Regions from separate parts of the Streptomyces sp. NPDC034099 genome, predicted to be linked through region 1. Evidence: riboswitches for the same ligand, from Rfam matches in the RefSeq annotation. Region 1 holds a riboswitch; the other holds the start of a gene.
What was found. A riboswitch is a leader RNA that binds a small molecule or an ion and turns the genes downstream of it on or off. The one in region 1 is predicted to bind cyclic di-AMP.
Positions count from the first base shown of each region.

Region 2: linked by a shared signal. The riboswitch ahead of ACZ56V_RS02945 (C40 family peptidase) and the one ahead of ACZ56V_RS31330 (M23 family metallopeptidase) in region 1 are both predicted to bind cyclic di-AMP.

Region 1 covers NZ_JBVISR010000013.1:113,773-120,943, reverse strand. The annotation lists gene ACZ56V_RS31345 (bifunctional acetate--CoA ligase family protein/GNAT family N-acetyltransferase) at 1-2,447, opposite strand, end outside; gene ACZ56V_RS31340 (HPr family phosphocarrier protein) at 2,649-2,930, shown strand; gene ACZ56V_RS31335 (GntR family transcriptional regulator) at 3,097-3,792, opposite strand; gene ACZ56V_RS31330 (M23 family metallopeptidase) at 3,923-4,687, opposite strand; cyclic di-AMP (ydaO/yuaA leader) riboswitch at 4,700-4,864, opposite strand; gene ACZ56V_RS31325 (M16 family metallopeptidase) at 5,056-6,444, opposite strand; gene ACZ56V_RS31320 (M16 family metallopeptidase) at 6,441-7,171, opposite strand, start outside.
Region 2 covers NZ_JBVISR010000001.1:639,975-647,145, reverse strand. The annotation lists gene ACZ56V_RS02965 (response regulator transcription factor) at 1-730, shown strand, start outside; gene ACZ56V_RS02960 (C40 family peptidase) at 759-1,814, opposite strand; gene ACZ56V_RS02955 (hypothetical protein) at 2,124-2,477, shown strand; gene ACZ56V_RS02950 (tellurite resistance/C4-dicarboxylate transporter family protein) at 2,455-3,471, opposite strand; gene ACZ56V_RS02945 (C40 family peptidase) at 3,601-4,791, opposite strand; cyclic di-AMP (ydaO/yuaA leader) riboswitch at 4,798-4,981, opposite strand; gene pcrA (DNA helicase PcrA) at 5,234-7,171, shown strand, end outside.

The sequences.
Region 1 (7,171 bases):
ACGCCGCCCAGGTCGGCGCGGTGCCGCAGGTGCGGCGCGGTGGCCTTGAGGGCCACGGGGTAGCCGATGGTCCGCGCGGCGGCCGCGGCGTCGTCGGGGGTGGGGGCGGGCAGGGCGCGGTGGACGCGGACGCCGTACCTGCCCAGCAGCTCGCAGGTCTCCTGGGCGCCGAGGGTGAGCCCCTGACCGCGCGCGAGGTATCCGGCTATCTGCTCGGCGGCGCCCTTCTCGTCGATGTCGTCGTACTCCGGCACCTTGCCGGGGTCGGCGGCGTCGCGCCGCCACTGGGCGTAGGCGACGGCCTCGCCGAGGGCGCGGACGGCGCGCTCGGCGGCGGGGTAGGCGGGGATGAGGTGGGCGCCCTCCGGGACCCGGACGGCGGACGGCTGCTGGGCCGGGGCGGCGGCCGGGCGGGGCGGCCCTGGCGGGCGGGGCGGGCCGGACGCGGGGCCCTCGACGGGGCCGGGGGTGGCGTGGGGGGCGGTGCCCGGGGCGGGGTGGGAGGCGGCGCCCGGGGCGGGGTGGGAGGCGGCGCCCGGGGCGGGGTGGGAGGCGGCGCCCGGGGCCGCCTGCGGGGCGGTGCTCGCCGCCGCGGACAGGGCCTCCGCCAGGCCGCCCAGCTCCACGTGGACCACGAGGACCGGCTTGGTGGGGACCGCGGCCGCCGCCGAGCGCAGCGCCTGAGCCAGCGCGGCGTCCCCCGCCGCCCCCTCCCCCACCGTCGGGATCGCGGTCACCACGACCGCGTCGCAGGTGTCGTCGGCCAGGGCCCTGGCCAGGGCCGCGTGGAAGTCGTCGGCCGAGGCGGCGGTCGTCAGGTCCAGCGGGGGCTGCGGGCGCAGGCCCTCGGAGAGGCACGCGTCGTAGGTGAGCAGTCCCAGGGACTCCGAGTTGCCCAGGATGGCCACCCTCGGTCCGGCGGGCAGCGGCTGGCGGGCGAGGAGCAGCCCCGCGTCGACCAGGTCGGTGATGGTGTCGACCCGGATCACACCGGCCTGCCGCAGCAGCGCGGAGACCGTCGCGTGCGGCAGCCGGGTCGCCCGTACGGCGTGCCCCTGGGGTGCCACGCCGCCGTGCCGCGCCCCCTGCACCACGACCAGGGGCTTGGCGGCCGCGGTGCGCCGGGCCAGGCGGGTGAACTTGCGCGGGTTGCCGATGGACTCCAGGTACATCAGCGCGACGTCGGTCTCCGGGTCGTCGTACCAGTACTGCAGGACGTCGTTGCCGGAGACGTCGGCGCGGTTGCCGGAGGAGACGAAGGTGGACACGCCGGTGTGGCCGGTGACCCCGCCGCCGCGCCGGTGCAGCCGGGAGAGCAGGGCGATGCCGATGGCGCCGGACTGGGCGAACAGGCCGATCCGGCCGGGGCGCGGCATCTCGGGGGCGAGGGAGGCGTTGAGCCGCACGTCCGGGGAGGTGTTGATGATCCCGAAGGCGTTGGGCCCGATGATGCGCATGCCGTACGTGCGCGCGTGCCGCACGAGGGCCCGCTGGCGTTCGCGTCCGTCGGGGCCGCTGTCGGCGTATCCGGCGGAGATCACCACCAGTCCCTGCACGCCGTGCTCGCCGCACTCGGTGACGACGTCGGGGACCTGCTCGGCGGGCACGGTGACGACGGCGACGTCGACGGGCCCGTCGACGTCGCGCACGGAGCGGCACGCCGGGACCCCGTCGAGGTGCTTCTGGTCCTCGGGGAAAGCCCTGTTCACGGCATACAGGCGGCCCGTGTACCCCGCGTCCCGGATGTTGCCGAGGATGCTGCGGCCGACGCCGCCCGGGGTGCGGCCGGTGCCGACGACCGCGACCGAGCCGGGCTGCAGCAGCCGCTGGACGGAACGGGCCTCCGCGCGGTGCTCGCGCGCGTACTGCACGGCGAGCGAGCGGTCGGTGGGTTCGAGATCGAACTCCAGGCGGACCACCCCGTCCTCGAAGCTCCGCTTCTGGGTGTACCCGGCGTCCATGAAGACTTTGATCATCTTGTTGTTGGCGGGCAGGACCTCGGCGGCGAAGCGGCGGATGCCCCGCTCGCGGGCGACGGCGGCGATGTGCTCCAGCAGGGCCGAGGCGACGCCGCGCCCCTGGTGGGCGTCCTGGACGAGGAAGGCGACCTCGGCCTCGTCGGCCGGGGAGGTGGCGGGCGTTCCGCCGGCCCCGATCCGGTCGTAGCGTACGGTGGCGATGAACTCGCCGCCGATGGTGGCCGCGAGTCCCACCCGGTCCACAAAGTCGTGGTGCGTGAAGCGGTGGACGTCCTTGGCGGACAGGCGAGGGTACGGCGCGAAGAAGCGGTAGTACTTCGACTCGTCGGAGACCTGCTCGTAGAAGCTGACCAGGCGCTCGGCGTCATCAACGGTGATGGGGCGGACGCGCGCGGTGCCGCCGTCGCGCAGCACCACGTCGGCTTCCCAGTGGGCGGGGTACTCGTGCCGGTCCGACGAGGTCTGCATGGGCCCCAGAGTACGGCTCGCGTCCGACAACGGCGCGGGGCAGTCTGTGGGGGACACGAGCTCGGACCGAGGCCGCGGTCCGAGCACCGTACGGGACGGCGCACACGCCCGTCCCGGCTTGCTTCACGATGTGGGAAACTGGTCTAGACAACACTGGTCTAGACAACTCCAACCCTCTGAACACCTGAAGGGCAGCATCACATGGCTGAGCGCCGCGTCAACGTCGGCTGGGCCGAGGGTCTCCACGCCCGCCCCGCCTCCATCTTCGTCCGAGCCGCCACGGCCACAGGCGTCCCGGTGACGATCGCCAAGGCCGACGGGTCCCCCGTCAACGCGGCCTCCATGCTGGCCGTCCTCGGCCTCGGCGCCCAGGGTGGCGAGGAGATCGTCCTCGCCTCCGACGCCGAGGGCGCGGAGGCCGCCCTGGACCGGCTGGCGAAGCTGGTCGCCGAGGGGCTCGAGGAGCTTCCCGAGACCGTCTGAGCCCGACCGATGGCACCACCGAAAGGCCCGCCGGGACACCGGACGGGCCTTTCGCGTCATTTCTCTTCTGTTTCTCTGCCCTTTCGGTTCGCCCGTCCGTTCGCCCTGTTTACGGCAGCAGAAAACACCGGGCGGAATTCCCCGCCCTTTGTATACGGCACCCGCGTTACCGGCGCGGGCCCGCCGTGTTTACGGGATGTTGCGCATTCCTCACACGCTCCGTCCGCCCGCCGCCGGAGGCGAAGCGCAGCCGGTGCGCGGACGCCGACCGCTCGATGTGCAGGGTCATGAGCGCCCGCGCGCGTTCGCCGTCACCCCGGGCCACCGCATCGGTGATCGCGCCGTGCTCCGCCCAGTACTCCACCGGGCCGACCGGTGCCTCCACGACGTACATCCAGGCGATCTTGTGGCGGAGCTGGGTCAGCAGCGCCGTCAGGGAGGGGCTGTCGGCCGCGCGGGCGAGGGTCTCGTGGAACCAGCCGCCCAGTGAGCGCAGCTCCTCGCCGGTGCCCTGCCTGGCCCGCTCCTGCCCCAGCCTGACCAGGCCGCGCAACACCCTGAGGTGGGCCTCGGTGCGCCGCCGGGCGGCCCGGGCGGCTCCGAGCGGCTCCAGGAGCGTGCGCGTCTCCAGCAGGTCGGCGGCCTCCCGCTCGGTCGGTTCCGCCACGCACGCGCCCGCGTGCCGCCGGGTCACCACGAAGCCCTCGGCCTCCAGCGTGCGCAGGGCCTCGCGGACGGGGACGCGGGAGACGCCGTAGCGGCGGGCGAGGAGTTCCTCGGTGAGCCGGCTCCCGCGGCCGTGTACGCCGGTGACGATGTCGTCCCGGATCGCCGTGCACACGGAATGCGCCGGAATACGCATGAGCGACCTCCCCTTGACCCCCGCGAAACGCCGGTGATTGACGTGTGTTGCACGACCCCAGGCCAATCAAGCGATATTAAATGCGAAAAGCCCCGGCTCGGGAAGCCGGGGCTTTCGGACGTCGTCTCTGTCAGACGTTCACGCCGTGGGAGCGGAGGTAGGCGACGGGGTCCATGTCCGAGCCGTACTCGGGGCTCGTACGGGCCTCGAAGTGCAGGTGGGGTCCGGTGACGTTGCCGGTGGCGCCGGAGAGACCGATCTGCTGGCCGGGCTCGACCGACTGGCCGACCGAGACGCCGATGGACGACAGGTGCCCGTACTGCGTGTACGTGCCGTCGTGCATCTTGATCACGACCTGGTTGCCGTACGCCCCGCCCCAGCCGGCCTCGACGACGGTACCGACGCCCACCGCGTGCACGGTCGTGCCGCTGGAGGCGTGGAAGTCGATGCCGGTGTGGCTGCCGGAGGACCACAGGGAACTGCCGGCCTGGTAGGCGGTGGAGACGTACGAGGCGGTGATCGGCGCGACGAAGGTGTTGAGGCGCTTGCGCTCCGCCTCCCGCGCGGCGCGCTCCTTGGCCTCGCGCGCCTCCTTGGCCGCCTCGGCCGCGCGCTCGCGGGCCGCTTCCCGGGCCGCCTCGCGGGCGGCGGCGTCCGCGGCCGCCTGCCGCTGGGCGACGGCCTGGGCGTCTATCTCGTCGGCCACTGAGTCGCCGATGGTGACGACCGGGGTGAGGCCGCTCTGCTCCACCGCGGGCTCGGCGGCGAGCGCCGGGGCGGCGAGGGTGCCGACGACGCCGGTGGTGGCGAGGGCCGCGACTCCCGCCGCGCGGGCGGTGGTGCGGTGCACCCGGCCGGTACGGCGGTGCTTCCCGGTGGCGCGCGTGAACGCCATGTAGAGGCTCGTCCTTTCCTTCCCTCTCGCCTACCGGGTTAGCTGACGGGTTCGGAGGTGGAAGGTCTCCTACGGACCCCCTCGCTCTGCGCGCGGGCGTCCGATTCACCCCAGGGACTGCGTTGGGTCCCCGGCTCCCCTGGCTCGCGCCGTACGGGGACTCGGCGATGGCTGTCCGGTGCCGCGGGCGCGGCGCACTGCCTGACGAACAGCCCGGAAGACGCTAAGCGCGGCTGCGTTCAATTCTCAAACGCAACAGGCTTTTTGTAGCGCACGCCACAGGGCAGACAGGCAACCACTCCCCCAATACGGACAAACGGTGGCCCTGGTGACACTCCGGTCACCAGGGCCACCACACGCGCGTGCCGCTACTCGGCCGCCACCACGGTGACTTCGCCGATGCCGAGGGCCTCGACGGGCTCCTTGATCTGCGCCGCGTCGCCGACGAGGACCGTCACGAGGCGGTCCACCGGGAAGGCGTTCACGACCGCCGCGGTGGCCTCCACGGTGCCCGTGGCGGCCAGTTGACGGTAGAGCGTGGCCTGGAAGTCGTCCGGCAGGTGCTGCTCGACCTGGTCGGCCAGCGTGCTCGCCACGGCCGCCGCCGTCTCGTACTTCAGCGGCGCCACGCCCACCAGGTTCTGCACGGCCACGTCACGCTCGGCGTCGGTGAGCCCCTCCGCGGCGAGCTTGCGCAGCACCGTCCACAGGTCCTCCAGGGCGGGACCGGTGTTGGGGGTGTCGACGGACCCGCTGATGGCGAGCATCGCGGCGCCCGTGCCGTCCGGCGCGGACCGCAGGACCTGGCCGAACGCCCGTACGCCGTAGGTGTAGCCCTTCTCCTCACGCAGGACGCGGTCCAGACGCGAGGTGAGGGTGCCGCCGAGGCAGTAGGTGCCGAGCACCTGCGCGGGCCACACGCGGTCGTGCCGGTCGGCGCCGGTGCGGCCGATCAGCAGCTGCGTCTGGACGGCGCCGGGACGGTCCACGATGACGACGCGGCCCCGGTCGTCGGCGGTCACCGGGGGGACGGGGCGCGGCTCGGCGGTCGAGCCGGTCCACGCGCCCAGGGTGTCGCCGAGCAGCGCGTCCAGGTCGACGCCGGTGAGGTCGCCGACGACCACCGCGGTGGCGGTCGCGGGGCGGACATGCCGCTCGTAGAAGGCGCGTACGGCCGCCGAGTCGATGGCCGCGACCGTCTCCTCGGTGCCCTGGCGCGGGCGCGACATGCGCGAGTCGGCCGGGAACAGCTCCTTGGAGAGTTCCTTGGCGGCGCGCCGGGAGGGGTTGGCCAGCTCGTGCGGGATCTCGTCGAGCCGGTTGCGCACCAGCCGTTCGACCTCGCTGTCCGCGAAGGCGGGTGCCCTGAGGGCGTCGGCGACCAGGCCGAGGGCCTTGGCCAGGCGCGAGGCGGGCACCTCCAGGCTCAGCCGGACGCCGGGGTGGTCGGCGTGCGCGTCCAGGGTGGCGCCGCAGCGCTCCAGCTCGGCGGCGAACTCCTCGGCCGAGTGCTTGTCGGTGCCCTCGGAGAAGGCCCGCGCCATGATCGTGGCGACGCCGTCGAGTCCGGCGGGCTCGGCGTCCAGGGGGGCGTCGAGGAGCACCTCGACGGCGACGACCTGCTGGCCGGGGCGGTGGCAGCGCAGCACGGTGAGGCCGTTGTCGAGGCTGCCGCGCTCGGGGGCGGGGAACGCCCACGGCTTGGGCTCGCCGGCCTGCGGCTGGGCGTGGAATTCCATGGTGGCGAGCTCGGTCACTTGGCCGCCTCCTCGTTCTCGTCGGTGGCGTCGGTCGTGTCGGCGTCGGTCTCGTCGGCGGGAGTGGTGGGCTCGTAGACGAGCACCGCGCGGTTGTCGGGGCGCAGGCGGGCCTTGGCGACCTCCTGGACCTCCTGCGCGGTCACCTCGAGGACCCGCTGCACGGCGGTGAGGGCCAGCTGCGGGTCGCCGAACAGGACGGCGTACCGGCACAGTTCGTCCGCGCGGCCCGCTACCGTGCCCAGGCGGTCCAGCCACTCGCGTTCCAGCTGGGCCTGGGCGCGCTCCATCTCCTCGGCCGTGGGGCCCTCCTCGGCGAACCGGGCCAGCTCCTCGTCGATGGCCGTCTCGATGACCGGGACCTCCACGTCGCCGGACGTCTTCACGTCCAGCCAACCCAGGGAGGGTGCCCCGGCGAGCCGCAGCAGGCCGAACCCGGCGGCGACGGCGGTGCGGTCGCGGCGTACGAGCCGGTTGTACAGGCGGGACGACTCGCCGCCGCCCAGGACGGTCAGGGCCAGGTCGGCCGCGTCGCACGCGCGCGTGCCGTCCTCCGGCAGGCGGTAGGCCGCCATCAGGGCGCGGGCCGGAACCTCCTCCTCGACGATCTCGCGCACTTGCCCGCCCATGACGTCGGGCAGCGCACCGTCCCGCGGAGGCTGCTTGCCGTCGTGCGAGGCGATGGAGCCGAAGTACTTCTCGATCCAGGCGAGCGTCTGCTCCGGGT
Region 2 (7,171 bases), on a different contig from region 1:
GGCGAACGGAACGGCGGGAGCGGGCGAGGCGGCCGAGCCCGCACAGCCGGCGAGTGGTGGCGCGGGGGAGCGCCGCGTGCGCGTGGTGCTCGTCGACGACCACCGGATGTTCCGCACCGGCGTCCAGGCCGAGATCGGCCAGACCGCCGAGACCGGGGTCGAGGTCGTCGGCGAGGCCGCCGACGTCGACCAGGCCGTCACGGTCATCACCGCGACCCGCCCCGAGGTCGTGCTCCTCGACGTCCACCTCCCCGGCGGCGGCGGGGTCGAGGTGCTGCGCCGCTGCGCGCCCCTGATGAGCGACGCCGAGCGGCCCGTCCGCTTCCTCGCCCTGTCCGTCTCGGACGCGGCGGAGGACGTGATCGGAGTGATCCGCGGCGGCGCCCGGGGCTATGTCACCAAGACCATCACCGGCACCGACCTGGTCGACTCCGTCTTCCGCGTCCAGGAGGGGGACGCCGTGTTCTCCCCGCGGCTGGCCGGCTTCGTCCTCGACGCGTTCGCCTCCACGGACGCGCCGCCCGTCGACGAGGACCTGGACCGGCTCACCCAGCGCGAGCGCGAGGTGCTGCGCCTGATCGCCCGCGGCTACGCGTACAAGGAGATCGCCAAACAGCTGTACATCTCGGTCAAGACGGTCGAGTCCCACGTCTCGGCGGTCCTGCGCAAGCTCCAGCTGTCCAACCGGCACGAGCTGACCCGCTGGGCAACCGCGCGGCGGCTGGTCTGACGGTTCCGCACGGGGTGGCGTCCGCGTCTCACACCACCCGCGCGGCCCCCGCGAACGGCATCTCGTCGACCGGGGCGACGCGCACCGGCGCCGAGGGGTTCGGGGCGTGGATCATCTGCCCGTTGCCGACGTAGATGCCGACGTGACTGATGCCCGAGTAGAAGAAGACCAGGTCCCCGGGGAGGAGTTCGGACCGTCCGACGCGGCGGCCCGCGCCGATCTGGGCGTAGGTCGTGCGGGGCAGGGAGACGCCGGCCGCGCGGTAGGCGGCCTGGGTGAGGCCCGAGCAGTCGAAGGCGTTCGGGCCGGTCGCGCCCCACACGTAGGGGCTGCCGAGCTTCTGGTAGGCGTAGGCGACGGCCGCCGCGGCGCGGGAGTCGGGGGCCTGGGCGGCGGCGGACAGGCCCTCCCGGGGGCCGGCCGAGGAGGCGCGGGAGGCGCGATGGCCCGTTCCGTCGCCGACGCGGGCGCGTTCCTCGGCGGTCAGCCGGGACAGCAGGCGGCGGGCCGACTCCAGCTTGCCGGTGACGGTCTCGCGGTGACGTTTCAGCTCGGCCCGGCGCGACTTCAGCGAGGAGACCTCGACGCGGGCGGCCCCGCGCAGGCGCTCGATCTCCCGCAGTTCCTTGCGTACGCGGCCTACCGCGGCCGTCTGCCGGCTGCCCGCGCGCTCGACGAACGCGGCGCCGTCGAGATACCGGTCCGGGTCGGACGAGAGCGCGAGTTGCAGCGCCGGGTCCAGGCCGCCGCTGCGGTACTGCGCCGCCGCGACCGAACCCAGTGCCTCCCGCGCCGAGTTCAGCCGGTCCTCCTTGCGGGCGGTTTCGTCCCGCAGTTCCTCCAGGCGCCGTTCGGCGGCGTCCGCCTTCTCCTTCGCGCCGTTGTACTTCTCCGTGGCCACCTCGGCCTCCTGGTAGAGCTTGTCCACCTTGGCCCTGACCTGCGCCGCCGTCGGCTGCGGATCGGCGTGTCCGGTCCCGCCCAGGCCCGTCGCGGTGGCCGCGCCCGCGAGGGTGATCGTGGCCGCCGTACGAGCCCTGCCGCCGCCCGTCGCGCGCTGTCGCGGCCTGCGGTGCGTTCCCACCTTGCGATCCACGTCCTTCCGTACGACTCGACCCCGGCCCGCGCCGGGTCGGCGCCGGTCCGCTCCGGCTGCCTGGGCCAGGACGCTAGGCGGGTCGGTAACGGTCCGGTGACGGGATGCACGGAAGTGGCGGCAGCGGATCGTGCGGCGACCGTATGTGGCCGCCGCCCGCTCCAGGACCCGTCGTCTTCACGCAGGGTGATGACCGATATGCCGGATCGGAGGCGGACGGGGAACGTGAGCTGTTATGGGAGCGCCGGCCCGGGCCGGTGTCCGGGCGCGCCCGGGTCCTCATTAGGCTCCGGCCTCATGGACGTACTCATCCACCTCTTCGTCGGCCTGCACATCATCGGTATCGCCGCGCTCCTGGGCGGCTTCCTGACCCAGATGAAGGCGATGGGCCAGGGCACGGCCCGGTTCACCCCCGCGATGCTGCACGGCGCGCTGACGATGCTGGTCACCGGCGCCGTCCTGGTCGGCCTCAACCAGGCCCAGGACTACTCCGTCGACAACGTCAAGATCGGCGTGAAGCTCGCCGTGCTGATCGTGATCCTTGGCCTGGTCTACGTGAAGCGCGACGACGAGAAGGTGGACAAGCCGCTGTTCGGCCTGGTCGGCGCGCTGACCCTGGTGAACATCTTCATCGCGGTGCTGTGGACCTGACCGCCGCCCCCGAGCCCTCCGCCGCGGACCGCAGTCCGGCCCGGGCCTGGACGACCGCCCCCGCCGCGACCGCCAGCCACCCGGCCACCGCGATCCACAGCAGCGCCCGGCCGGGCGCGTCCAGCCACGGGACGTCGACGACCACGGCCACGGACAGCGTCGCCGCCGCCGTCATGCCGAGCGGGAAGACGGTCGACCAGCGGCGCACGTCGTAGCGGAGGCGGGGCCAGGCGATCTCGGCGGCCAGCAGTACGGCGTACCAGGCCAGGTCGAGCGTGAGCAGGAAGACGGTCACGTCGTGCAGGACGGCCTGGTCGTCGGCGTTCCACAGGTACATGCCGGTCCCGGCCGCCGCGAGCAGCTTGGCGCCGGCGAGGGCCGAGATGGCGAGCGCGCCGCCCGCCACCCAGTGGTCCCCGGAGCCACGGGCCACCTGCCGCAGGTCGAAGCGGAACAGCGCGATCAGGTAGAGCACGATCCCCAGCCAGAACGGCACCAGCGCCGCGTGCGCCAGCCAGGGCGTCGAGGTGGCCGCGGCCAGCGTGGCGGCGAGCACGGCGAGCCCCTCCGTGGCCACGCAGCTCAGGAACACCGCCCCGGGCATCCGCCGCCCCCAGCGCTGCACCACCAGGTACAGCAGCCACGGCCACAGCAGGGCCGCCAGCACCAGCAGCACCGCCGCCAGGAGCGACCAGCCGAGCAGCGAGAACCGGGCGCCGAGCACGGTCGTCGCGGCGACGGCGGTGAGCGCCCCCGGCGTCCCGGCCCGCCGCACCCACTGCGCCCGGTCGGCAAGGAGCAGGTAGACGAAGTTCGCGGCCAGTATCAGCCAGGCGGCGCAGGCCAGGACCAGGGCGGTCCGGGACAGGATCTCGCGGCCCGTCAGATGCAGGGCGACCGACACGATGCCGGTCGCCATCACCGCGGCCCCGGCCGCCGGTGGACGCTGCGCCCACCAGGTGCGCAGCGCGGAGGGATGGGTGGCCGATGACATGCGCCCGATGCTAGGGCCTGTCCGGCGGATCGGGCCGCAGGAAGGGCGCGGCGCCTTGTCCACCAGATGCGTGCCGGACCCCGCGTCCGCGGCCGGATCCGCCGGGCGGGCCCCGGAGAGCCTCGCCGGTCAGGCCGGGCGCACCACGCTGTGGATCGACGACTCTCCGTCGTAGAAGATCGACTCCTCGCGGACGTACGCGCCCGGCTTCGGGGCGTGGATCATCATGCCGTCGCCGATGTACAGACCGACGTGGCTGATGTCGTCGTAGAAGAAGACCAGGTCACCGGGTTGTGCCTGGGAGACGGAGACGGTCGTGCCGGCGTTGACCTGGTCGTAGGTGACGCGCGGCAGGCTCACGCCGGCGGCCTTCCAGGCGGCCTGGGTGAGGCCCGAGCAGTCGTAGGAGCCGGGGCCCGTGGCGCCCCAGACGTACGGCTTGCCGATCTGGGCGCGGGCGAAGGCGATCGCCTTCTCGGCCTTGGTGCCGGCCGAGGTGCCCGGAGTCGACGAGCCCGAGGAGTCCGACGAACCGGTGCCGCCGGAGGTCCCCGAGGACCCGGAGCCGCTCTCCTGCTGGGCGGCCTCCTCCTGCCGCTTGCGCTCGGCCGCCTCCTCCGCCTGCTGCTTCGCCAGCTCGGCGGCCTTGCGGGCGGCCTCCTGCTGCTTCTTCTTCTCGATCGCCGCCAGCCGGGCCTTCTCCTCGGCGGTCAGCTCCGACAGCAGCTTCCGCGCGGTGGCCAGCTTCTTCTGGACGGTCGACTTGGCCGTCTTGAGGTCGGTCTGCGAGTCGGTGAGCGTCTCGAGGCTCTCGGTGGCCTCCCGGCGCTTCTTCATCGTCTCGGACTGCTGCGTGACGTAGTCGTCGACGGCGGTCTTCTGCCGGCCGGTGAGCCGGTTCATCAGCTGGTTCTGGTCGAAGTAGTCCTGCGGCGAGTCCGCGAGCAGCAGCGTCGCGGTCTCCGGAACCGAGGCGCCCGTGCGGTACTGGGCGGAGGCGAAGGAACCCAGCTCCTCGCGCGCGTCGTTGAGCTTCTGGGTGCGCTGGGCGACGTCGTCGAGGAGGCCGTCGACCTTCTTGCGCTGCTTGGTGGTCTTCTCCTTGGCCGCGTTGTACTTCTCGGTCGCCGACCCGGCCTGGCGGTAGAGGTCGTCGACCTTCTTCTCGACCTCCTCCAGGGTCGGCCGGTCGTCCGACGGCGTGGCGTTCGCCGTCTGGGACAGCAGGGCGACGGAGGTGAGGGCCGCGGTGGCGAGGGCCGGGGTCCGTATGCCTGCGACGCGGGTACCGGTGGGACGCGACTTGCGGTGCGACGCCAAGGAGGCGACTCCTTCCAGTGCTCCGCCTACCGGGTTAGCTGTCGGGTTCGGGCGGTGTGGCATGGAAGGGTTGCCCTACGGCGGACCGTCCTCTCGTCGAGGGCGGTGCGGCCGATTCACCCCAGAGTTCACGGTTGGGTCCCCGGCTCCGGGTGCCGTGCGGGCACGTCGGACTCGGCGGAGGCCGCGCGGCCCGGCGGGGTTCGCCGGAGGGGGTCGAGCGGCCTGCCCGCACGGTAGCCAACTCGTGTGGCCGCTGTGAAGGTTGGTGGGTGATATGCCCGATACATTTTCGTGACCTTCCGTGCGGGCGCCTCTGGCCGGGCAGTGCGCGTCACTCTTCGTGTTCCGGCCGGTCGCGGGGCGTGCCCGGTCCTGGAACGCCGGGTATTTTCCGGGGTGGCGCCGGGTTGTCGGTGGGGCGCCCTAGACTCGGAGAGCGATGAGCAGCCTCTTTGACGACAGCTTCCTGGCGAGCCTCCAGACCCCCCGGGGTCACGAGGAGGAACCCCCGCCGCCGCCCGAGGACGAGCACGGACCGGAGCCGGTTCCGCACGATCTGTTCGGCGGGAAGTTCGACGCGCCTCCGGACCGGGACACCCACTACCGGGACGGCGCCCCGCGCCCGGCCCTGGACGCCGCCGCGCTCCTGGAGGGGCTGAACGAGAACCAGCGCGCCGCCGTCGTCCACTCCGGCTCCCCGCTGCTCATCGTGGCCGGTGCCGGTTCCGGCAAGACCCGCGTGCTCACCCACCGCATCGCCCACCTGCTGGCCGAGCGGAACGTCCACCCCGGGCAGATCCTCGCGATCACCTTCACCAACAAGGCCGCGGGCGAGATGAAGGAGCGCGTGGAGCAGCTCGTCGGCCCGCGCGCCCACGCGATGTGGGTGATGACCTTCCACAGCGCGTGCGTCCGCATCCTGCGCCGCGAGTCGAAGAAGCTCGGCTTCACCTCGTCGTTCTCGATCTACGACGCCGCCGACTCCAAGCGGCTCATGGCGCTGGTCTGCCGCGACCTCGACCTGGACCCGAAGCGCTTCCCGCCGAAGTCGTTCAGCGCGAAGATCAGCAACCTGAAGAACGAGCTGATCGACGAGGAGGACTTCGCCGCCCAGGCCGCCGACGGCTTCGAGAAGACCCTCGCCCAGGCCTACGCCATGTACCAGTCACGGCTGCGCGAGGCCAACGCCCTCGACTTCGACGACCTGATCATGACCACGGTCAATCTGCTGCGCGCCTTCCCGGACGTCGCCGAGCACTACCGCCGCCGCTTCCGGCACGTCCTGGTCGACGAGTACCAGGACACCAACCACGCCCAGTACGCCCTGGTGCGCGAGCTGGTCGGCGTGCCCTCGGAGCACCCCGTCGACGTGCCGCCGGAGGCCGAGGTGCCGCCCGCCGAGCTGTGCGTGGTGGGCGACGCCGACCAGTCGATCTACGCCTTCCGCGGCGCCACCATCCGCAACATCCTCCAGTTCGAGGAGGACTACCCGGACGCGACGACGATCCTCCTGGAGCAGAACTACCGCTCCACCCAGACCATCCTCAGCGCCGCCAACGCGGTCATCGAGCGCAACGAGTCCCGCCGCCCCAAGAACCTGTGGACCAACCAGGGCAGCGGCGCCCAGATCACCGGGTACGTCGCCGACACCGAGCACGACGAGGCGCAGTTCGTCGCCGACGAGATAGACCGCCTCACCGACGCGGGCGAGGCCAAGGCCGGCGACGTCGCCGTCTTCTACCGGACCAACGCCCAGTCCCGTGTCTTCGAAGAGGTCTTCATCCGCACCGGCCTGCCCTACAAGGTCGTCGGCGGCGTCCGCTTCTACGAGCGCAAGGAGGTCCGGGACGTCCTGGCCTACCTGCGGGTGCTGGCCAACCCGGAGGACTCGGTGCCGCTGCGCCGCATCCTCAACGTCCCCAAGCGCGGCATCGGCGACCGCGCGGAGGCGATGATCGACGCCCTCGCCCAGCGCGAGAAGATCAGCTTCCCGCAGGCGCTGAGGCGCGTCGACGAGGCGTACGGCATGGCCGCGCGCTCCGCGAACGCCGTCAAGCGGTTCAACACGCTGATGGAGGACCTGCGCACCATCGTCGAGTCCGGCGCCGGACCGGCCACCGTCCTGGAGGCGATCCTCGAACGCACCGGGTACCTGGCCGAGTTGCAGGCCTCCACCGACCCGCAGGACGAGACCCGCATCGAGAACCTCCAGGAACTCGCGGCCGTCGCCCTGGAGTTCGAGCAGGAGCGGGCCGAGGGTGAGGAGGCCGGGACGCTGGCCGACTTCCTGGAGAAGGTCGCGCTCGTCGCCGACTCCGACCAGATCCCGGACGAGGAGGACGGCGACGGCGTCGTCACCCTGATGACCCTGCACACC